DNA from 4 places in the Pseudomonas sp. TE3644 genome. Region 1 is predicted to be linked to each of the others. Evidence: riboswitches for the same ligand, from Rfam matches in the RefSeq annotation. Region 1 holds a riboswitch; each other region holds the start of a gene.
The links. A riboswitch is a leader RNA that binds a small molecule or an ion and turns the genes downstream of it on or off. The one in region 1 is predicted to bind cobalamin.
Positions count from the first base shown of each region.

Region 2: it holds a riboswitch for cobalamin, as region 1 does, so the genes downstream of both, cobO (cob(I)yrinic acid a,c-diamide adenosyltransferase) here and ACZ9GA_RS16890 (OprD family porin) in region 1, are expected to answer to the same signal.
Region 3: it holds a riboswitch for cobalamin, as region 1 does, so the genes downstream of both, cobW (cobalamin biosynthesis protein CobW) here and ACZ9GA_RS16890 (OprD family porin) in region 1, are expected to answer to the same signal.
Region 4: it holds a riboswitch for cobalamin, as region 1 does, so the genes downstream of both, ACZ9GA_RS12975 (HoxN/HupN/NixA family nickel/cobalt transporter) here and ACZ9GA_RS16890 (OprD family porin) in region 1, are expected to answer to the same signal.

Region 1 covers NZ_JBWBQF010000001.1:3,854,638-3,860,350, reverse strand. Annotated here, with positions in the region: gene ACZ9GA_RS16900 (TonB-dependent receptor) at 1-214, opposite strand, end outside; gene ACZ9GA_RS16895 (copper chaperone PCu(A)C) at 339-794, opposite strand; gene ACZ9GA_RS16890 (OprD family porin) at 998-2,320, opposite strand; cobalamin riboswitch at 2,464-2,656, opposite strand; gene ACZ9GA_RS16885 (hypothetical protein) at 2,755-3,297, opposite strand; gene ACZ9GA_RS16880 (hypothetical protein) at 3,518-3,727, shown strand; gene ACZ9GA_RS16875 (sigma-70 family RNA polymerase sigma factor) at 3,990-4,466, shown strand; gene ACZ9GA_RS16870 (FecR domain-containing protein) at 4,463-5,404, shown strand; gene ACZ9GA_RS16865 (TonB-dependent siderophore receptor) at 5,506-5,713, shown strand, end outside.
Region 2 covers NZ_JBWBQF010000001.1:842,142-847,854, forward strand. Annotated here, with positions in the region: gene hda (DnaA regulatory inactivator Hda) at 1-566, shown strand, start outside; gene ACZ9GA_RS03790 (NAD-dependent deacylase) at 560-1,333, shown strand; gene ACZ9GA_RS03795 (C40 family peptidase) at 1,401-2,039, shown strand; gene ACZ9GA_RS03800 (C40 family peptidase) at 2,152-2,691, shown strand; gene ACZ9GA_RS03805 (PQQ-dependent sugar dehydrogenase) at 2,816-4,132, opposite strand; cobalamin riboswitch at 4,386-4,612, shown strand; gene cobO (cob(I)yrinic acid a,c-diamide adenosyltransferase) at 4,744-5,355, shown strand; gene ACZ9GA_RS03815 (cobyrinate a,c-diamide synthase) at 5,352-5,713, shown strand, end outside.
Region 3 covers NZ_JBWBQF010000001.1:4,314,855-4,320,567, forward strand. Annotated here, with positions in the region: gene cobN (cobaltochelatase subunit CobN) at 1-871, opposite strand, end outside; gene cobW (cobalamin biosynthesis protein CobW) at 875-1,942, opposite strand; cobalamin riboswitch at 2,040-2,230, opposite strand; gene ACZ9GA_RS18945 (cobalamin biosynthesis protein) at 2,599-2,994, shown strand; gene cobM (precorrin-4 C(11)-methyltransferase) at 3,053-3,799, shown strand; gene ACZ9GA_RS18955 (GlxA family transcriptional regulator) at 3,924-4,895, shown strand; gene nfuA (Fe-S biogenesis protein NfuA) at 5,045-5,629, opposite strand; gene ACZ9GA_RS18965 (acyltransferase family protein) at 5,699-5,713, opposite strand, start outside.
Region 4 covers NZ_JBWBQF010000001.1:2,939,885-2,945,597, forward strand. Annotated here, with positions in the region: gene ACZ9GA_RS12965 (c-type cytochrome) at 1-331, shown strand, start outside; gene ACZ9GA_RS12970 (carbohydrate porin) at 392-1,738, shown strand; gene ACZ9GA_RS12975 (HoxN/HupN/NixA family nickel/cobalt transporter) at 2,327-3,382, opposite strand; adenosylcobalamin (AdoCbl) riboswitch at 3,388-3,525, opposite strand; gene ACZ9GA_RS12980 (helix-turn-helix domain-containing protein) at 4,004-4,885, opposite strand; gene ACZ9GA_RS12985 (GlcG/HbpS family heme-binding protein) at 4,933-5,322, opposite strand; gene ACZ9GA_RS12990 (IclR family transcriptional regulator) at 5,406-5,713, opposite strand, start outside.

The DNA.
Region 1 (5,713 bases):
CATTGAGGGTTTCGCCCAGGCTGCCTTTTTGCGCCAGCGTCAGGCTGTCACCTTCCAGCACGGTGCTGGGGGCGGCCAGTTCGGTGCTGCCCAAGGGGTTGGCGGTGATGACCTGCGATTGCAGTTCGATCGCCTGCACCGGGGCGGCGATGAACAGGGCGGCGGCTAGAGGGGTAAGGCGCAGGTACGGAGTGTTTCGTGGGGAACGGTGCATCAAGGAAGGCTCTGTCAGCTATTTATGTATATGTTATATCATAACATTTTGTTCAGGCTGAAACTTTTCCTTCACCCATGGGTTGCCCGGCCTGATGCTCTAGGCCGGGCTTCTTGCGCCTTGGTTAATGCGCGGTCAGCGCATCGGCTTTCTTCACTTCTACTTCGACCTCGACCTTGCCAGCCTTCTCGAACTGCAGGGTCATGGGGAAGTGCTCACCGGCCTTCAGCGGGTGTTCGACCCCGCTCAGCATCACGTGGTTGGCACCGGGTTTGAAGGCCACCTCACCGTGGGCCGGGATCTCCACGGCGCCCATGTCCTTCATGTCGGCGGGGCTGCTGCCTGCTGCCTGGAAGTGCAGATCGGCCTTGTGCGCACGGGGCGTGCTGACTGACAGCAGGCGGTCTGGCTGGCTGCCATGGTTGTGAATGGTGAAGTAGGCCGCAGCGCCCTGCAGGTCCACGGGCAGTTCCCGGGACCAAGGGTGGTCGACGGACAACTCCCCGGCCTTGAAGTCGTGGGCAACGGCGGGGAGGGCGAGGGCGAGCAGCGTGGCGAGACCTAGCGTGCGTATCGACATAGTGAATTCCCTGTTCTGGTGGGCCATGCGGGTGATGGTTCCAACAAAACTAGGCGGCAAACGGCGTCTGGGCAAACGCCACCCGCGAAAATCCTGCGCGCCTGTAGCCGCTGCCGCCAGGCTGCGCTGGCCCTCGCGTGCCTGGAGATCTTGAAGGTGCACACCGGCCGGCGCAGCCTGACGGCAGCGGCTACCGGGCGGCGTCAGAACCTTCCTGTCAGCGGGTACTCCACCGCCAGGCGAATCTGATCGCCATCGAGCTCCGCCTGCGCCGTGTTGCCCCGGTGCACATTGTGCTGCAGTGACACGCGCATGCCCTTGGCCACGCCGTCCTGCACCACATAGCGTGCCTCCAGGTCCCGTTCCCAGTGCCTGCCGTGGTCGCCGTAGCCCAGGTAGGCATAGCCGCCGTCAGGATCGACGTGGCTGCCATCGATATGATCGCCGCGCAGGTAGGCGGCGCTCAGTGTCAGGCCCGGCGCCAGCAGCAAGGCATAGCGCGCTTGCCAGGACCGTTCGTTGGGCGCGTTGAAGTCCGACATCTGCACCGCGTTGGTGAGGTAAATCGCCCCGCTGGTGACGTAGTCGAACGGCGTGTTGCCGTGCACCTGCTGATACCCCAGGCTGACACTGTGGGGCCCGTGGGCGTAGGTGGACATCAGGCTCCACGTGGTGTTGTCGATCTGCCCCGACAATGCCTTGCCCTGGTCGGTGGTGCGGTACAGGTTGAGGTTCCAGGCCAGCGAGCTGTTGCTGTCGATGACCTGCGTGACCGTCCCGCCCAGGTAATGCTGGTCCCAGGTGTCCTCATAGCGCGAGGTGAACAGGCTGGCGCGCAGGGTATCGCTTGGCGTGTAGACCACACCCGCCAGGTCAAGCGCATTACCCTGCCTGGCGCCGGAGTAGTTGACCACAAAGCCCTGGTCATGACTGCTGGCGTTGCGCGCGGTGCTTTCGGTGAAATGACCGGCGACGATCTTCACCTGCTCCAATTCCTGGCTGCTCAGGAACAGTCCCGTCGCCGTCTCGGGCAGCAGGCGGCTGTCGGATGAACTGAACACCGGCGTGCTCACCCGCTGCTCGCCGTAGGACAGCACCGTGGAGGACACGCGCAGCTTGAGGGCCGCGCCGCCGCGGCTGAATTCATCCTTGGGGTGGCCGTCATTGTCCACGGCCAGCAGGCGCGCCTTGCCGGCGCGGCCGCCGCCGCTGTCCAGCTGCCGGGCGTAGTAGGCATGGGCGTCTACCCCCACACCGATCACCCCCTGGGTGAACCCGGATTGCAGCGTGCCCATCAGCCCATAGCCCCATTCCTCGGCGTAGCCGTTGCGCTGTGCGCGGGGCTTGTAGGCATTGCGGGCCGCGCCATTGCTGGCGCCGTGACGGTATTCGCGGTTGTCGTAGACGGTGCGGTTGAGCAGGCTCCAGGTGCTGTCCTCGATGAAACCGTTGGCTTGCGACTGGGCAGAGTCGCCGAAGGCGAACGGGCTGGCGAGGGCCAGCAGGGAAGCGAGGCGGGGCAGCATGATGCAATCTCCATTTGAACGGTACACGGGCAGGGTGTACCGCCGGGAAACACATCAACGCGCCTTGGGAAAAGCACGGCACGGCCGTGTGCGGCGCCAGCGCAGACGGCAGGGGATGTCCTTCCCGGACACCCCGCCGGTCAGTGATGTTGCGTTGGCCGGCAGGTCTCCTGACTGATGCGTCATGGCCCGGCCCCGCCTTCCCGGGTAGGCCCAGTGGCATGAATGGAGCGGGCTCGGCATCTACAGTTGCGGGGGCAGTTTCGGTTGGCGCCAGCTGCGGCGCCGCGAATTCCCTATTAATCCCATTTGGAAACCGGCGGCGCGATGGTAGGGGATCAACGGCTTGGGATAAACCGCTAATGGCGTGCGCAAGGCAGATTGGCCCTTTGCAAGGGGGGCTTTATTATTTCAAAACATTTCACCGGCTGAGCTTAGGCGCCGGGGTAGGGCGCCAGTAGTCGTTTTACCGTCAGCGCCAAGGGCACAGTGAAGACGAAGTGCGACATGAACCCACCAATGATGGTCGCGGGGTCGAAGTAGTCCGGATGGTTGTCCGAGGCGATCGAGATGGCCACGTGCATGGCAACCCAGGCGATGATGGCGTAGAACAGCGCAATGAACGTCGCTTCATAGCCACGACGACGGAAGTACGGCCACACCGCGGCAAACAGAACGCCCCAACCGATGGCGAACGCGAAGTGAATGACTGTGCCCAGTGCGTAAGCCCAGATACCCAGCCCTTCCTGCACGCCCTTGCCGAACACCAGCCCCGTGGCATTGCGCGGGATACCGGCAAGCGGCATCAAGTGCTGCACGCCCACCCAGACCAGTGCTTCGTAAATCCAGATGCACACCGCCCCGGTAAGCCCGCCGATGGCGCCGGCGCGGATCAGTGTGGCAAGGGGGTATCGTTCGGTGCTCGACAGCGAGGCCGTGTGCTGACCGTTCAAGCGCAAGCTCGTCTCTTGACTCATGGATTTCACCTTCTTTGTTTTTGTAGAATTGGGGAAAGGCGTGGAGAAAGGTGACTGTATGCTTGCGTCTGCCACTGCGCGTGTGGGAAACGCTTAACGAGGCATCTGTTTTGCTTATGCTGCTGCACGCTGCGGCGATGCGATTGCCAGGCAGTTGTCGCGCGCCGGAGGCTGGCGAATCAGGTAGACTCCCCGCCCCCCATCCAGCTTAGGAACCCCCATGAAACAACGTATCGTGGACGAGATCGCCCAACACCGCCGTGACGGCGAAAAAGTGGTGGAATTGCACCTGTGGTCCAAGGCGGCCGTGGACGCCGTGACTCGCGCCAAGGAATACGTGGACGGGGAATTCATGGGCATCCCGGTAAAATTGCCGGAAGCCGCCGGCCAGATCGCCGGTATGGACTACATCGTTATCGTCGAAGGCTGATCGGCAACCCTGATAACTGCCTGTGGGACCGGGCGACGCTCGGGAAGCGGCCAGCAGGATTAGCCGGCCGTTCGCTTCCAAAGCTTCGCCCGGTCCCACAGGCATATGTTCCAGCGCACCTCTTCATCAAGGCACAGCGCCCGCGCAGCCCCGCCTTGCATTCCCCCGCCAATCCCGTCACCATTGCGAATAGTTGTCATTAGCAAGGGCGATATCCGCAGTGGATACCAGTCTCACCCCGCATTTCCAAGCCCGTCAGCAAATGCTGCATCGCCTGTTCGGCGATCACCACGGCTGGCTGTTTGAGCGGTTGCGCCTGCGGTTGCATTGCCGTGAAGACGCGGCTGACCTGGCGGCCGAGACCTTCGCCCAAGTGGTTGCGCTGCCCGATCCGTTGGCGATCCGTGAACCGCGGGCGTTGTTGAGCACCATTGGCAAGCGGCTGATCTTCGCCCGATGGCGCCGCAACGACATCGAGCGGGCTTACTTGGAGTCCCTCGCTGCCTTGCCGGAGGCCTGCGCACCGTCGCCCCAGGAGCACTGGCTGGTCATGGAAGCGCTAATGGAAATCGACCGTCTGCTCGATGGTCTGTCGTCCAGGGCGCGGGCCGCTTTTCTCTACAGCCAGATTGATGGCCTGACCTATGCGCGCATTGCCGAAGAACTCGGGGTGTCGGTCACCCGCGTGCACCAGTACGTGGTTCAGGGCCTCACAGCCTGCTACCGGGCAGCGCCATGAAACCGCTGCCGCCGGGCGCCGCGCAGGCTATCGAATGGTATGCCCGGCTGGCCTCGGGCGCGGCGGACGAGCAGGCGCAGCATCAGTTTCAAGCCTGGCTTGCCGCCGATGTCCAGCATGCGCACGCCTGGCAGACCTTGCAGCAGCAGTTGAACCGTACCCTGGCGCCATTGGCCCAGCAGGAGGGCGTGGTACAGGCGCTGCGGGGCGCCGGGGTGGGCCGTCGACGCCTGCTGCGCGGCGCGTTGGGCGTGGGCGGCATGGCCTTGGGCGGGCAGTTGCTGACCGTGCGCGGCGGCCCACTGCATGCGCGTCTGGGCGCCGACTTGCGCACGGCCACGGCCGAGCGTCGCAGCTTTACCCTGCAGGATGGTTCGACGTTGCTGCTCAACGCTCAAAGCGCCGTGGACGTTGATTTCGGTCCCGGGCAACGGCGCGTGCAGGTACTGCGTGGTGCGGTGCAGGCGCAAATCAGCCGTGCCCCGGGGCGGCCCTTCGTGCTGGCCTGCGCGTTCGGCGAAGCCTGGCTGGACGGTGGACGCTGCCTGTTGGCGCTGCAGCAACGCCAGGCGCAACTGTGGTCGCTGGACACCACCCTGCAATTACGCAGCCCGGGCCACACCCAGACTCTGACGGCTGGACAGGGCCTGGCGTACGACGGGCACGCCTGGCAACCGATTGCGGCGCAGCACACTGATGAGCGCCGCTGGCCCCACGGTCTGCTGGAAGTGCATGACCAGTCCCTGGGCAGCGTCATCGACCACCTGCGGCCCTACCACCACGGCATATTGCAGGTATCGACGGCTGCCGCCGCCCTGCGTATCTCCGGGGTATTCACCTTGCAGGACAGCAAAGGCGCGCTGGAGGCCCTGGGCGAGGTGCTGCCGCTGCGCATGGCCACTTACCTGTCGGTGTGGACACGAATAGACCTGGCCTGAATTTATTTCACGGTTGCCCTGAAAAAAGCCGACACCTGGGTCACACACCCCATAGACACGCGCAAAACGCGTACCCGTATGGCCCATCATCGAGTTCATCCATGCATTCCAAAGCCCTATACGCCCTGCTGATCGGCAGCGGCCTGGCCCCCTTTACCGTCCAGGCCGCCGAAGCGCTGTACGACTTCAACCTGCCGGCCGCAACGGTGTCCACCACCCTGATTGCCATCGGCCAGGTCAGTGGCCAGCAGGTGCTGTTCATCCCCGGTGACGTACAGGGCCGCCAGGCGCAACCGGTACAGGGCCGCC
Region 2 (5,713 bases), 3.0 Mb from region 1:
TGATCTACCTGTGGGGCAAGCAGGGCGTGGGTCGTACCCACCTGCTGCAGGCCGCGTGCCTGCGCTTTGAGCAGATGGGCGAACCGGCGGTGTACCTGCCGCTGGCACAATTGCTCGACCGTGGCGTGGAAATCCTCGATTACCTGGAGCAGTACGAGCTGGTGTGCCTGGACGACCTGCAGGTCATCGCCGGCAAGCCTGACTGGGAAGAGGCCATGTTCCACCTGTTCAACCGCTTGCGTGACAGTGGTCGCCGGTTGCTGATCGCCGCTTCCCACTCGCCGCGCGAGCTGGCGGTGAAGCTGCCCGACCTCAAGTCGCGGCTGACCATGGCGCTGATCTTCCAGATGCGCCCGCTGTCGGACGAAGACAAACTGCGCGCCCTGCAGCTGCGTGCGTCACGCAGGGGCCTGCACCTGACCGATGAGGTCGGGCACTTCATTCTCACCCGTGGCACCCGCAGCATGAGCGCGTTGTTCGACCTGCTGGAACGCCTGGACCAGGCTTCGCTGCAAGCCCAGCGCAAGCTGACCATTCCCTTCCTCAAGGAAACCCTGGGTTGGTAGACCCGCAGCTGCTGGCCCGCGCCGGCGCTGCCCTGCGCGATGCCCGGCGCATCCTGGTGATTACCGGGGCGGGCCTGTCTGCCGATTCCGGTTTGCCGACGTATCGCGGCCTGGGTGGCCTGTACAACGGCGTCACCAGCGAGGGCCTGCCCATCGAAAAAGCCCTGTCGGGCCCCATGCTCGAACGCGACCCGGCGCTGTGCTGGAAGTACCTGGCGCAGTTGGGTGAAGCATGCCTGGGCGCGCAGCCCAATGCGGCGCACTATGCCATCGCGCAATTGCAAAAAGCCAAGCCCGAGTGCTGGGTGCTCACACAAAATATTGACGGTTATCACCGTCAGGCAGGAAGTCCCGACGAACGGTTGATCGAAATTCACGGGCAATTGGCGCCACTGTTTTGTCGCGCCTGTGGCGCTGTCAGCGACGATCTTGGCGCCGTGCTTGGTCAGCCACTGCCGCCGCGCTGTAACGCCTGTAATGGCGTTATGCGGCCTTCTGTGGTGCTTTTTGAGGAAATGTTGCCGCAGGGGGCGATTGACGCACTGTATCAGCAACTGGCGCTGGGGTTCGACCTGGTGCTGGTGATTGGCACCACGGCGAGCTTTCCCTACATTCACGCCCCCATCGCTGAAACCCGCGCCGCTGGTGGGTTTGCCATTGAGATCAACCCCTTGCGAAGTGGGCTATCTGCCAGCATGGACGTGTTTTTTGAGAGTAGGGCGTTAGAAGTCATGCCAGAACTGGTGAGTCACATTTTTTTCGATTGAATTTGCAAATGGATTTGATAGCGGGCATAGTCGCGTCTTCTTAATTTCTACAGACACGGTCGTGCCCATGCTAAAGCGCTTCGCACCCCTCGTGCCCCTCGCACTCGTGACCCTGCTTTTTGGCTGCGCGGCTCATACGCCAGTATCGCAGCAGCAGGCACTCAACCCGGTGACTCCCCAGTCCCAGGCGCAAGCGAAAGCTGTAACCCTCAATTTTCAGGAAGAAGAGCTGGATACCGAAAAGGAACTGGCCGACTTCTCCTCCTCAAGCAGCAAGCCTTACCAGATGCCGATGCTGGCCGACAGCATCCTGGAACGTGGCAAATCGCTGATTGGCACCCGCTACCGCACCGGTGGTTCGACTGAGTCGGGCTTCGACTGCAGCGGCTTCATTGGTTACCTGTTCCGCGAAGAGGCCGGCATGACCCTGCCGCGTTCCACGCGTGACATGATCAACGTGAAAGCCCCGCTGGTAGCGCGCAACAACCTCAAGCCCGGTGACCTGCTGTTCTTCAGCACCCGCGGTCGTGGTCGCGTCAGCCACGCCGGCATCTACCTGGGCGATGACCAGTTCATCCATTCCAGCAGCCACCGTAGCGGCGGCGTGCGCATCGACAGCCTCGATGACGCGTACTGGAGCAAGACCTTTATTGAAGCCAAGCGTGCCTTGGCCATGGCGCCGACCACTACGATCTCGCGCAAGTAAGCAGTCTGGGCGGTACCCGCAGCGGCGGCGCACTGAAAAGTGTGCCGCCGTTGCGCGTTTTTGAGATTGAAAGCTAATCTTTCACGGCAGTTGAATCAGGATGGTTCTGTTTATGTCGCCTATGGCTCGTTTTGCGCTATTAATGGTTGCAGGCCTCCTCACCGCCTGCGCCAGCCGCACCCCACCGCCTGCGCCCGCGCCGGTGTATAAGCCTTTTGTTGCAGCCCCCCAGCAGCCAATGTCGCCGCTGGCCGATGACGTGTTGATGCGTGCCATCGGCCTGGTGGGCACGCCGTATCGCTGGGGTGGCAACACACCGGATTCGGGTTTTGATTGCAGTGGCCTGATCGCCTATGTGTACCGTGATGCAGCGGGTATCAGCTTGCCGCGCTCGACGCGGGAAATGATCACCATGCGCGCCCCGGACGTCAGTCAGGATGCCTTGCAGTCCGGTGACCTGATCTTCTTCGCCACCGGCGGCGGTTCCCAGGTCAGCCATGCGGGTATCTATGTGGGCGAGGGCCGCTTCGTGCACGCCCCGGCGACGGGGGGTACGGTGAAGCTGGATTACCTGAACAAACCGTATTGGCAGCATGCCTACCTGAATGCCAAGCGCGTGCTGCAGCCTTCCAGTCTGGCGCATAACCCGTAGCCGCTGCCGAAGGCTGCGCTGGCCCTGTGCCTCACTGCACATTTGCAGTGTTCACACAGGCCAGCGCAGCCTGGCGGCAGCGGCTACAGGGGCAGGCGCAATATCTGGTCGCGAGGGTCGGGGATCACTTCGCGGCCGTTACCCGCCACACGGTATTACCCACATCGTCCGCCACCAACACCCCGCCCTTGTGATCCTCGGTCACGCCCACCGGCCGCCCCATGGCCTCTTCCTTGTCATTCAGGAAACCGGTCAGCACATCGACCGGCTGGCCGCTGGGCTTGCCGTCCACAAACGGCACGAAGATCACCTTGTAGCCACTGTGTGGCTTGCGGTTCCACGAACCATGCTGGCTCACATAAGCGCCATGATTGAACGGCGCCGCCAGCCCGCCGCTGGCGCTGGCGAAGGTAAAGCCGATGGACGCGGTGTGCGGCCCCACGGCGTAGTCGGGGGCAATGGCCTTGGCCACCAGGGCCGGGTTCTGCGGCGTCACACGGTTGTCGATGTGCTGGCCGTAGTAGCTGAAGGGCCAGCCGTAGAAGCCGCCGTCCTTCACTGAAGTGATGTAGTCAGGCACCAGGTCGCTGCCTATCTCGTCACGCTCGTTCACCGAGGTCCATAGCTGCCCGGTTTGCGGCTCGAATGCCATGCCGTTGGGGTTGCGCAGGCCGCTGGCGAATATGCGGTGCTGGCCGCTGGCGCGGTCCACTTCCCAGATCGCCGCGCGACCTTCTTCCTTGTCCAGGCCGTTTTCGCCGACGTTGCTGTTGGAGCCTACGGTCACGTACAGCTTGTTGCCCGAGGGGCTGGCGATGACATTCTTGGTCCAATGGTGGTTAAGCGTGCCGCCCGGCAGGTCGGTGACCTTGGTGCCCGCCTCGCTGATGCTGGTGGCGCCCGTCTCGTAATGAAAGCGCAGCAGGGCATCGGTGTCGGCCACGTACAGGTCGTTGCCCACCAGGGTCATGCCGAACGGCGAGTTGAGGTTGGCGATAAACACACTGCGGCTGTCTGCCACCCCGTCGCCGTTGGTATCGCGCAGCAGGGTGATGCGGTTCGGGCTGGGCACACCGGCGCCGGCCTTGCCCATGACCTTCTTCATCACCCAGCCCTTGATGCCCTTGCTGTCATCAGGCTTGGGCGGGGCGTTGGTTTCGGCCACCAGCACGTCGCCGTTGGGCAGCACATACAGCCAGCGCGGGTGGTCCAGGCCATCGGCGAAGGCGGCTACCTGAGTGCCCTTGGCTGCCTGCGGTTTTTCCCCGGCTGGCCAGCCGATGGCGTCGGCGATGTTCACCGTGGGGATCAGGGTCTTGTTGGGGGCTGGCAATTGCGGGTGCGGGCCCATGCCGTCGGTGACGTTGAGCTTGGAATGCTCGCCGCAGGCCAGCAGGCTGGCAGAGGCGAGGATGATCAGGGCCAGGCGGGTCTTGTGCATGTTCGTGTGCTCGCTGAAGGCTGGGCTTGTCTGCTGTAGAGGCCCGGGCTGGGCCGGTGGTTCAATGTAGCCGCTGCCTGGCGGCAGTGTGGGAGCGGGTTCTACCCGCGAAAAGGCCCACCCGAACTTCCTGATGCACCGCGGTGTACTTTTCGTGGGCAGAGCCCACTCCCACAAAAATAGTTGCGGCTACGCGATGTGCGGGGGCTGGCCTGCCCCACCTTTAATTGACCTCCCACCCCCAACCCTCTAACCTTCGCGGCGTGTTCCAGGTGCCTGGCAGCCCGTGGGCTGGCCAGGTGAAACAGGGAAGCCGGTGAGGCGCCGCAGGCGTGCGAGCCCGGCGCTGCCCCCGCAACGGTAAATGAGTCAAGGCCGCGCATGGCGCCACTGAGCCTGATTGGGTTCGGGAAGGCGCGTGGCCAGGGTGTGCATGCCCCGCTCATGAGCCCGGAGACCGGCCTGGAACCCCTCTTGGCAAGCCCTGGCGCTTGCCGTCCATTTTGTTCTGTCGCGCGGGTGAGAGCGGCATTGACGAGTCTGTGCTGCGCCCGTTCGGGCCGCGGCTTTTCGTCGATGTCGCCTGTGTGCAGGTGTAGCGGAGAGCTGCGATGAGTGAATCCCAGGAACGTGAAGAACGCCATTTGGCGCGCATGCTGCGCAAAAAGGCAGTGATCGACGAGCGTATCGCCAACTCCCCCAACGAGTGCGGGTTGCTGCTGGTGTTGGGCGGCAACGGCAAGGGCAAAAGCAGTTCGGCCTTCGGCATGCTGGCCCGCGCCATGGGCCACGGCATGCAGTGCGGCGTGGTGCAGTTCATCAAGGGCCGCAATGCCACCGGCGAAGAACTGTTCTTCCGCCGCTTCCCCGAGCAGGTGCGCTACCACGTGATGGGCGAGGGCTTCACCTGGGAAACCCAGGACCGCCAGCGCGACATCGCCGCGGCCGAAGCCGCCTGGGCGGTGTCGCGTGAGTTGCTGCGCGACGAATCCATCGGCCTGGTGGTGCTCGACGAGCTGAACATCGCCCTCAAGCACGGCTACCTCGACCTGGATCAGGTCATGGCCGACCTGCAGGCGCGCCCGCCGATGCAGCACGTGGTAGTCACTGGCCGTGGCGCCAAGGACGAACTGATCGAACTGGCCGACACCGTCACCGAAATGGGCATGGTCAAGCACGCGTTCCAGGCCGGCATCCGTGCCCAGAAGGGCATCGAACTATGACCCAGCCGCGTCACTGCCCGGCGGTGCTGATTGCGGCACCCGCCTCCGGTCAGGGCAAGACCACCGTCACCGCGGCGCTTGCACGCCTGCACCGCAACCAGGGGCGCAAGGTGCGGGTGTTCAAGTGCGGCCCGGACTTTCTCGACCCCATGATTCTGGAACGGGCCAGCGGCGCACCGGTGTACCAGCTGGACCTGTGGATGGTCGGCGCCGAAGAGAGCCGCCGGCTACTGTGGGAAGCAGCGGGGGAGGCTGACCTGATCCTGATCGAGGGCGTGATGGGTCTGTTCGACGGCACCCCGAGCAGCGCCGACCTGGCGCGGCATTTCGGCGTGCCGGTGCTGGGCGTGATCGACGG
Region 3 (5,713 bases), 460 kb from region 1:
TGGCCTGGATCACCGGGATGTCACGGCGGAACGGCCGCAGGTGCGGGGCTTCCGGACTGGACTGGGCAAAGCCGGTGGTATTGAGGATGACGGCGGCGTTTACCTCGTCCAGCCAGTCCTCGACCTGGCTCAGGCAGCCAGCCTCCTTGAGGCTGGCGACGGCGATAGGCAGCGGGTTGAGCCCCGCCGCTTGCAGCCGCTGGCAGAACACATCGACAAAGCCGGTGTTGGCCGCCTGCAGGTGCGAGCGGTAGAAAATCAGCGGCACCACGGCCTGGCCGGGTTGCCAGGCTGTGCGCCAATGGTCCAGCGTGGCGCTGTGCTGGTCCGGATGATAAATAGCGGTGCGCGGCAAGGCCTGGGGCTCGGCCCAGGCATAGTCACGATCCAGAAAACGGCTGGCCAGGCAGTTGAACAACGACAACGCGTTGCCCATGCCGCCCTGGCGCAGGAAGTGCCACAGGCGCTCGCCCTCCTCCGTGCTGACGGTGCTCAGCCCGCTCAGCTCCGGGTCGGGACGGTCGTCGCCGGGCACCAGGATCAATTGCACGCCACGCTCGGCCAGCGCCACCAGTTGCTCGACGCCGTAGCGCCAGTAACCAATACCGCCGTGCAGCGAAATGAGGATGACCTTGGCGTGGCGCAGCACCTCGTCGACATACAGGTCGACCGAGGCGTGGTTCTGCACCTGCATGGGGTTGGCCAGGCGCAGGGTGGGGAAATCGTCCGGCAACTGCGTGGCCGCTTCGGCCAGCAGCGCCAGGTGCGAATCACCGCTGCAGAGAATCACCAGCTCGGCCGGTGTCTGGCCCAGGTCGGCGATGCTGTCGTCCGGCACAAAACCGCCGGGCTGGGTTCTCAGCAGGTGCATGGCTTAACCGTTCAGGGCGGCGCGCAGCTGGCTTTCCAGCAGGGCGGCGTCCAGCTCCTGACCGATCAGCACCAGACGCGTGCTGCGCACTTCCTCGGCGCGCCAGGCGCGGTCGAAATGCTTGTCGAAGCGCGTGCCCACGCCCTGGATCAGCAGGCGCATCGGCTTGCCGGGGATGGCGGCAAAGCCCTTGACCCGCAGGATGCCGTGCTTGACCACCAGGGTGGTCAGGGCGTCCAGCAGTTGCGCTTCGGGGGCCTCAGGCAGTTCGATGGAGATCGAGTCGAAGGCATCGTGGTCGTGGTCGTCGTGATCATCGTCGTCATGGTGATGATCGTGGTGGGTCAGGCGGCCGTCGATGTGCTCTTCGGACTCGGCGCCCAGGCCCAGCAGTACGTCCAGCGGCAGGCGGCCGCTGCTGGCTTCGATCACCTTGACCGCTGGCGGCAGTTCTTCGGCCACTTCGCGGCGCACGGCGGCCAAGGCTTCAGGGTCGATCAGGTCGGCCTTGTTGAGGATGACCAGGTCGGCGCTGGCCAACTGGTCGGCGAACAGCTCGTGCAGTGGCGATTCGTGGTCCAGGTTGGGGTCCAGCTTGCGCTGGGCGTCCACCTGGTCCGGGAAGGCGGCGAAGGTGCCGGCGGCCACGGCCGGGCTGTCGACCACGGTGATCACCGCGTCGACGGTGCAGGCGCTGCGGATTTCCGGCCACTGGAAGGCTTGCACCAACGGTTTGGGCAGGGCCAGGCCGCTGGTTTCGATGAGGATGTGGTCCAGGTCGCCGCGGCGGGCCACCAGCTCGCGCATCACCGGGAAGAATTCTTCCTGCACGGTGCAGCACAGGCAGCCGTTGGCCAATTCGTAGACGCGGCCGGTGGCCTCTTCTTCGGTGCAGCCGATGGTGCATTGTTTGAGGATTTCGCCGTCGATGCCCAGCTCGCCGAACTCGTTGACGATGACCGCGATGCGGCGGCCCTGGGCGTTGTCCAGCATGTGGCGCAGCAAGGTGGTCTTGCCCGAGCCCAGAAAGCCGGTGACGATGGTGACGGGAAGCTTGGCCAGTGTTTTCATCGGATGCCCTTGGCAGGATGGCGGGCATACGGGACGAGAACCGCGGGTGCCGGGCACGCGGGTGCATTCGCCACCGGATCACCCCGCCCGGTTGAAGTGGAAAGTCTGTGTCGAGGCAGGTCTCCTGGCTCGCGGCACTGGCCTGAGGCCGACCCAGGCGCCTTCCCGCGCGCGGCGCAGTGGCATTGCCTGGGTGCATACCGCTTACAGTTGCGGGGGCAGCTGCGGCTTGGACCGCATTCCCATCTTGGCTCCGCGGGGCGGAGAACCTCGAAGGTGCAAGGCTACGCAGTGTGGGGGGGAAGGTCAATCGTGGGGAGTGGGGATTGCGGTAGGGCTTCTGGGTGCCTGGCTTGGGTTTTTATGGCGCCCTGGAGATCGAGCGCCGCCCGCGCGGCGCTTCCCGGGCACGGCCCGGTCCTACAGTTTGTTTCGGCCAGTTTCGTCTGTGAGATCTCCCGGGATCGCCCTGGTGGCACCAATAGAGATCTGCAGTGAACCAACAAGGCGGCCCCGGGAGATATCACTGGCATAATTGGCCCGAAACAAACTGTAGGAGCGGGCTGTGCCCGCGAAGCGCCGCGCGGGCGGCGCTCGATCTCATGAACACCAAAAACCCCAAGCCAGGCACCCCCTAGCCCCCCAAAGGATCGACAATGCCCACCCTCTACGCCGGCCTAGGCTGCCAACGCCACTGCCCCATCACCGAGCTGACCACCCTGCTCGACACCACCCTGGCCCACCACAACCTCACCCGCGCCGACCTGGCAGGGCTGGCCACCATCGACCTCAAAGCCAACGAACCCGCCCTGCTCGAACTGGCCCGCGCCCTGAACCTGCCCCTGACCCTGTTCAGCACCGCGCAACTGGCCCCCTTCGAACCCCACCTCACCCACAAATCCGCCCTGGCCTTCACCCACACCGGCTGCCACGGCGTGGCCGAAAGCGCCGCGCTGGCACTGGCCGGGCCCGGTAGCCAGCTGCGCGTCAGCCGGCAAAAAAACGCCAAGGCCACGGTGGCATTGGCACAAGCGGGCCCGATTCCCGGATAATCACCGCTTCGCACTTGAATTTCGCTCAAGCAGCATTCGTTTTCTTCAGGATTTGCACATGACCGTCTACTTCATCGGCGCCGGCCCCGGCGACCCGGAACTGATCACCGTCAAGGGTCAGCGCCTGATCCGCCAGTGCCCGGTGATCATCTACGCCGGCTCCCTGGTGCCCGCCGCCGTGCTGGAAGGCCACCAGGCCGAACAGGTGGTCAACAGCGCCGAACTGCACCTGGAACAGATCGTCGAGCTGCTGGCCGCCGCCCATGCCCGCGGCCAGGACGTGGCCCGCGTGCATTCCGGCGACCCCAGCCTGTATGGCGCCATCGGTGAGCAGATCCGTTGCCTGCGCCAGCGCGGCATACCGTTCCAGATCATCCCCGGCGTAACCGCTACCGCCGCCTGCGCAGCGTTGCTGGGCGCCGAGCTGACGCTGCCGGGCGTGTCGCAGACGGTGATTCTGACTCGCTATGCCGATAAGTCGCCGATGCCCGAAGGCGAAGCGCTGCATGATCTGGCCCGGCACGGGGCGACCATGGCCATTCACCTGGGCGTGCAGCATTTGCCGAAAATCCTGCTGGAGTTGCTGCCCCATTACGGCGCCGACTGCCCTATCGCGGTGATTCACAAGGCCAGTTGGCCGGATCAGGATTGGGTGACGGGGACGCTGGCGGATATCGAAGCCAAGGTCGCCGCCAAGGGTTTCCGGCGCACGGCGCTGATCCTGGTGGGCCGCGTGCTGGACACCGATTGCTTCGGCGAGTCGGCGCTGTACCGAGCCGGCCACGCCCACCTCTACCGCCCGTGACCAATAACCATACCAACCCCGTAGCCGCTGCCGCCAGGCTGCGCTGGCCCGGCGCCTCACTGTAGATTTTCAAGGTTCACACCGGCCAGCGCCGCCTGGCGGCAGCGGCTACAACGGAGGCTCCATGCGCCATATCGCCTGTCTGATCTACCCCGAGGTCATGAGCCTGGACGTCACCGGCCCGATGCAGGTGTTCGCCTCGGCCAACGAGGAATTGGCGCGTCTGGGCCTGCCGCCCGCCTACGCCCTGCATCTGCTGGGTGAGACGGCAGGCCCTGTGCCCACCAGTGCCGGGTTCAGCCTGTACGCTGAACAGGCTTACGCCAGCGTCGATGCAACGACCCTGGACACCCTGCTGATCCCCGGCGGCCGCGGCGAAGCGGCGCAGATGGCCAACCTGCCGCTGCTCAACTGGCTCAAATCCGTCGAGCCTGCATTACCCCGCCTGGGCTCGGTGTGCTCCGGCGCCCTCATCCTGGCCCAGGCCGGCCTGCTCAACGGCCACTGCGCCACCACCCACTGGGCCGACGTGCCGGCGCTCAAGGCCTTCCCGGACATCGACGTACAGGGCGAACGCCTGCATACCTACAGCCCGCAAACTCGTCGGCGCTTCACCTGCGCCGGCGTGACCGCCGGCATCGACCTGGCGCTGGCCCTGGTGGAGGACGATCTGGGGCGCCCCGTGGCTCTCGCCGTGGCACGGCGGCTGGTGATGTTCCTCAAGCGGCCCGGCGATCAGGCGCAGTTCAGCACTCACCTGGCGCCCGAAGCGGCCCGGGCGCCACGGCTGACGGCGTTGCTGGAATGGATACCCGCTCATCTGGGGCAGGATTTGTCACTGCAGGCCCTGGCCGACCGAGCGTGCATGGCGCCGCGCACCTTGAGCCGGGTGTTCATGGCGGAACTGGGGACTACGCCGGCGCGTTATGTGGAACAGGTGCGGCTGGAGTCGGCGCGGGCGCTGTTGCAGGGTGGGCAGGTGTCGGTGCAGAGCACGGCGAGGTTGTGTGGTTTCGGGCATACGGAAAGCTTGCGGCGCAGCTTTCACAAGGCGCTGGGGGTAAGTCCACAGGATTATGCCGAGCGCTTCGGCTGACCTGTAGCCGCTGCCGCCAGGCTGCGCTGGCCGGCATGAACCCTGGAGATCTTCAGCGAGGCATAGGGCCAGCGCAGCCTGCGGCAGCGGCTACAGACATAAAAAAACGGCGCTCACGGGGCGCCGTTTTTCGTTTCGCAGCGTACGCCTTAGTAGTAGGCGTTTTCTTTCTGCGAGTGGTCGGTCACGTCGCGCACGCCCTTGAGCTCCGGAATACGCTCAAGCAAGGTGCGCTCGATGCCTTCGCGCAAGGTCACGTCCGCCTGGCCGCAACCCTGGCAACCGCCACCGAACTGCAGCACGGCGATGCCGTCCTCGACCACTTCGATCAGCGTCACCTGGCCGCCATGGCTGGCCAGGCCGGGGTTGATCTCGGTCTGCAGGTAGTAGTTGATACGCTCGTTGATCGGGCTGTCTTCATTGACCATCGGCACCTTGGCGTTTGGCGCCTTGATGGTCAGCTGGCCGCCCATGCGATCGGTGGCGTAGTCCACCACTGCATCTTCCAGGAACGGCACGCTGACTGCGTCCAGCCAGGCCGTGAAGCTTTTCAGGCCAATGGCCGAATCTTCAGGCTTCTCTTCGCCCGGCTTGCAATAGGCAATGCAGGTCTCGGCGTAGGTGGTGCCCGGCTGGGTAATGAAAATGCGAATGCCGATACCCGGGGTGTTCTGCTTTTCCAGCAGATCGGCCAGGTAATCGTGTGCCGCGTCGGTAATCGTTATGGCGCTCATGTAAGTTCCTCACAGACTTGCCGGCAGTTTACGCCAAACCGGGCGCGGCACAAAGTCCCAGTATTTTTGTCAGGTTATGGGGCG
Region 4 (5,713 bases), 910 kb from region 1:
GATGGAAAGCCAGTGCGAAGCCTGTCACCGCGCCGACGGCGCTGGCGTGCGCAACATGATCCCGGCCTTCAAGGGCAACGCCCTGGTCAATGCCAAGGACCCCTCCAGCCTGCTCAATGTGCTGCTGCTCGGCGCCGACGGCCCTGTGACCGCCGGCAACCCCACCGGCGCCGGCATGCCGCGCTTCGACTGGAAGATGCCTGACGATGATCTGGCCGCGGTGCTGACCTATGTCCGCAACAGCTGGGGCAACAGCGCACCTGCGGTGAGTGCCAAGGACGTGAAGAAAGCCCGGGAACAGCTGCATGCCCAGGCCTGGCTCAACCAGTAACCCCCCATGGCCGCCACAACACCCATAACGGCGGCCACTCTTCCACCTTTGGATCATTCCATGGAAATCACCCGTTCCCGTACACGACGCTTCGCCTTGCTGGTGTCTGCGTGCACCGTTGCCGCCACCACCTCCATCGCACAGGCCGATGAACCCTTCGCCGAAAATTCGCGGTGGATGACCGGCGATTGGGGCGGCCTGCGCACCGACCTGCTGGAAAAAGGCATCGACATCAAACTTGGCTACATGGGCGAGTCAGGCTCCAACCTGCGTGGCGGCTATGACCCCCATCATCGGGTCACGCGCTACTCCGACCAGTTCAGCATGGGCGTGGATGCCGACCTGCAGAAGCTGTTCGGCTGGCAGGACGCCAAATTCAGCATTGCCCTGAGCAACCGTAACGGCAGCGAAATCGACGACATCACCAGCGACCCGCGTGGCAAGAGCTTCGGCTCGGCGCAAGAGGTGCACGGCCGCGGCAGTGTCACCCGCATTGGCGAGCTGTGGTTGAGCAAAGGCTGGCTGGACAATACCTTCGACCTGAAGGTGGGCCGCTTTGCCGTCAGCGACGAATTTGCCGTGGAAGACTGCGTGTTCCAGAACCTGGCCTTCTGCGGCTCGCAGCCTGGCAACTATGTGGACAGCATCTACAACGGCCCCATCAGCCAATGGGCGGCGCGCCTGCGCTATCGCTTGAACAACGCGCTGTATGCACAGATCGGCGCCTTCAACGTCAACCCATCCAACCTGGATAACGACAACGGCCTGAAGCTGTACACCCGTGGCACCACGGGCACGCTGGTACCGGTCGAGCTGGTGTGGAAGCCCACGGTCAACCGCCTGCCGGGCGAATACCGCGTGGGCTACTATCACAGCACCGCCGACGGCACCGACGTGTACAAGGATCAATCCGGCCAGCCCGCCGCAATCAGTGGCCAGCCGTACCGCGCCGACTCAAGCCGCCATGGCTTCTGGGTGGTGGGCAAGCAGCAACTCACTAGCGTGGGCGGCGATGCCAGCCGCGGCCTGACGGCAGTGGCCAGCGCCACCTTCATGGACAAGGCCACCACCCCGGTCGACAGCTACCAGAAGGTCGCGCTGCTTTACACCGGTCTGTTCGATGCACGACCGACCGACGTGATCGGCGCTGGCATCGCCCGCGTACATGGCAGCTCCCGCTTCCTGCGTAATGCACAAACCGCCAATGATAACAGTGGCGCCACGTTCGAGGATGCCAACTATGTGCCCGAGCAACACAGCATGTTCGTGGCCGAACTCAACTACCGGGTGAAAGTGACGCGTTGGCTAGACGTAATGCCAAACCTGCAGTTCATCAAAGATCCGGATGGTGAGCGCCAGGTGGACAATACTTGGATCGCAGGTTTGCAGGTACAGAGTCAGTTCTGACGCACCACGCCTGAAGCCGCTGCCGAAGGCTACGCTGGCCCGGTGCTCCATTCGTATTCGCCGGCCCCCTTCCAGCGATCTGATAACTTCCTGGGCAAATTCGTTGGGGGTGAGGTTGACCTCCAGAACTTGAACGCTTTCGAGCTGATCGCCAAAGCAGGGCGAAAATATGGGCTGAACATCTTTTTAGCCCCTCCACGCCCCCGGGATAATACGGAAGGGGTGCTCAGTCAAATGGGTACGTTGCTCGTTCATCGGCTCACTAATCATTGGGATCGAGAAGTAGTGGAACGAGCTTGCGGTGAACTCGATCGCTCCGCGGCGGCCTTCTTGCCGAATCTACAACAAGGGGAAGTGGCGAGGGTCGGTGTGGACTTCCCGATACCGGTGACGATTCAGATAGCCCGACCAACCCAGCCACCAATTTCCGATGGTCCTAGCTTCCAGAACACTTGGGCGAGGCCAGACTAGAGCGATATTTGCCACCGCGACCTGGCCCTGGCAAAGCCGGGCGGCAAGTAGATTTGGCCGACGGTAGAATACTCGTTGACTGGGCGTTCCCAATGGAACAAATACTGGCGGCCACCGCTAGTGGGCAGCCTCGAGGTCGTCGAAGCGGCGTAGCCGGTACAGCAGTACCGACACCGCCCAACTGACAATGAAAATACCGATAATCAGGTATCCCAGCATGCCGAAATTGTCATTCAGCGTACCAATGAAATCCCACAGTCCACCCTTTAATGCCAGCTTGTCACCGATCAGCCCCAAGGCCTCAATGCTGCCGATGACCACAGCCACCACCACGGACACCAAGGTAATGGTCATGTTGTAGTAGATCTTGCGGATGGGCTTCATGTAAGCCCAGCCATAAGCGCCGAGCATGAGGTGGCCATCCAGGGTATCAACCAGCGACATGCCAGCGCTGAACAGCAGCGGGAACACCATGATCGACCAGGGTGACAGGCCTTGGGACGCCTGGCTGGCTGAAATTCCCATCAGGGCAATTTCGGTGGAGGTATCGAAGCCCAGGCCGAACAGGAACCCCATGGGGTACATGTGCCAGCTGCGGGTGATCAGCCGGAATAGCGGGCGGAATATACGGGCCAGCAGCCCGCGATCGGCAAGCAGCAGGTCGAAGTCTTCGTCGACATACACGCCACCCTTTCGCACGTTACGCCACGCCTTGTAGATGGCGCGCAGGATCAGCAGGTTCATAAGCGCGATGACCAGCAGGAATAACGCCGACACCGAAGTGCCGATCACACCACCGACGGCCTTGAAACTCTCGAACCGGTCCCTCATCACTGAGGCTGCCAGCGCCACGCCCAGTGAGGCCAGGACCACTACCGAAGAATGCCCCAAGGAAAAGAAGAAACCCACGGCGCCCGGCCGTTTCTTCTCCTGCATCAGCTTGCGCGTCACGTTGTCGATGGCCGCGATGTGGTCCGCATCAACGGCATGGCGCAAGCCGAAGCCGTAGGCCAGCAATGCTGTTCCCAGGAGCACGGGGTGGCCATGGAAGGCGGCGAGCGCCCATAGCCAGGCGACGACGTTGATGGCGATCAGCACGGCGTAAATGCCGCAAAGCTTTGTGCGCACAGGGTTGTTGGAATCGCAGAAGACCTGCGCGAGATGTCGAATCATCACAAAATACCTGTCAGGGTAAACGCGCCCTATAGGTTGAGGAACGCCAAGCGAGGTCTGACTTCTGGATTGTCCAGTAACAGTGGCGCGACCGCGCCGGACTTACACCGGCTTCTCACTTGGCAATGCTTTTTAACACCGTGCGAAGCTTACTCCCCTGCCTCACGCATTAAGTAAAATCTGTCCTCTGGAGCTTAAATCTTAGCCATGCATCCATGGCGGAGGGTGCTTGCAGCTTTGGATCATATGGCGCGACCGCCTCGCATTGATGGGTCATCCGCCCCATCCTGTGACGACAGGCCTCCCCGACAGCGTAAACGAAGTTCCTCAGCCCTTTCCAAGCAGCCCTCCTAGCATCTGTCCGTCGAGGACAGTTGCAGGGCGGCGGCATCCTCGACACGACGCCCCAACCCCGTGCTTGGGGTGCCCCGGTAAGGTTTTGTGGGTGGAACTGCTGACCGGGTCCACACCGGCGTCGAACGGATTGGGACCGCCCACCTCATGGGCGTCCGGCGGTGCCCAGTGCCCGCGCTGCGGTGTCGAACGGAAGGTCGATCACCTTCAAACCCACCAAGGCAGGGGTGCCGCCATGCCGATGGATCCGGTGCCCGGTTCGTACATTCAGTCTGCAGCGGTCCCGGTCAAGCGTCTGTGACGGTTCCTGAATTGTCCAGGCGGTTCCAGCCTGAGTTTTCGAAACTGTCGGTTGAACAGCGAAAGATTTTGATAACCCACCTCGCCTGCGATCGCGTTGACGGTCAACTCGGTTGAAACCAGGAGCGCACATGCTTTGCCAATGCGCAGACGCACCAGATACTCGAGAGGGGTGGTATTGGTGTGACGCTTGAACATGCGCTGAAAGCCCGATGAACTCAGGAAGGCAGCTTCAGCCATCTGAGGGATAGTCAGTGATTCCCTGAAATGCTCGTGCATATAGTTCAGTGCTCGCGCTATTTTTCCTTCAGCCGTGGGCAGCGACGAGCGTATTCCCGGCAACTGCCCCAATACCTGGAAATCTCGGTCATGCGCCAATTCAATGAGCACCTCGAAAAGGGTCAGAAGCCTCGCGGCCGGTGGTCGCCGTACCATACTGGTAATCGCTGGTATCACCCGTTCGCACACCCTTCCAGTAAAACTCAGGCCCTGAAAAGAGCGCTCAAACAACGAACCGACTTCAGTCATCTCGGGAAAGCTTGACACCAGCATGTCCACCCAGCGCTGAGAGAACTTGATGACAAGTGCCTGGTGCGGCAGGTGATCGAGGATGGCGGAGGTAGAACACCAACTGTGGGGTATGCCTGGGCCAACGAGCACCAGGTCACCCTCACCATAGGCGCTGACATCGTCCCCGATGTAGCGATAGCCATGACTGTTGAGCGTAAGCGTCAATTCATATTCGGGGTGGTAATGCCACTGGTAGGGAATCCCTTCCTGCAACTGGCGATGTGAAAACACCCAGGAGCTTGCGGGCTCAACCGGCACTGCTTCGAGCAGGGGGCGCATGTCTGCGCTTATCTTCAAGACCTGTGGCCCGGAATAAGCCGCGGCCCTCAGGGACGGGCCGCTGCAACCGCAATGATCTGATCGGCTTCCACTGTTGCCCCCGAGATGCCCAGCCCTCCAATGGTCTTGCCTTGGGCATCGTGCAGTACCACGCCTCCACCGAAGCTGATCAGCCCGCCATTAGTCGCCTCCAGGGTGTAAATCGCGCCGCCCGGCCGGGCGCCCGTACCGATTTCAGCACTGTCGGTACGGAACAGCGCCGCAGTCCGTGCTTTCTTGATGGCAATATCGATTGCGCCTGGAATCGCATCGTCCATGCGCAAGAAGCCGGCGAGCAGCCCTGATGCATCGACAACGCAAATGCATACTGAAAAGCCATGTTCGTGCGCGAGGCCCTTGGCTCGGGCGATGAGATCCTCAATGTACGTTTCCACCATCAGCGCATCCCCCAGTTGGGTCAAAGGGCGCCAATCATCACGCGCGCCTCCACCCGGATGCCAGAGACCTGAAAAATTAGCCATCAAAGTTTGATCATGCCGTACAAATCGCGCATGACTACGCTTGCGATGCTTATCAATCGCGGCTCTGGCAGGCACTCAACAGGCCCTGCTACAGAAATCGCCGCCACCAACCGGCCCTGCTTGCGCAGCGGCATCGCCATGCAATTGAGCCCTGGTTCAGCCTGTTCAAGGTCCAGAGCATAACCTTGCTCGGCGATGCGGTTTAGATCGTGCTCCAGGTTGCTGGTAAGCAGTCCGGCTTTGCGCAGACTTCTTGAAAGGTCGGCGTCCAAAGCCAGAAAGACTCGACCTGTCGCTGAGGTTACCA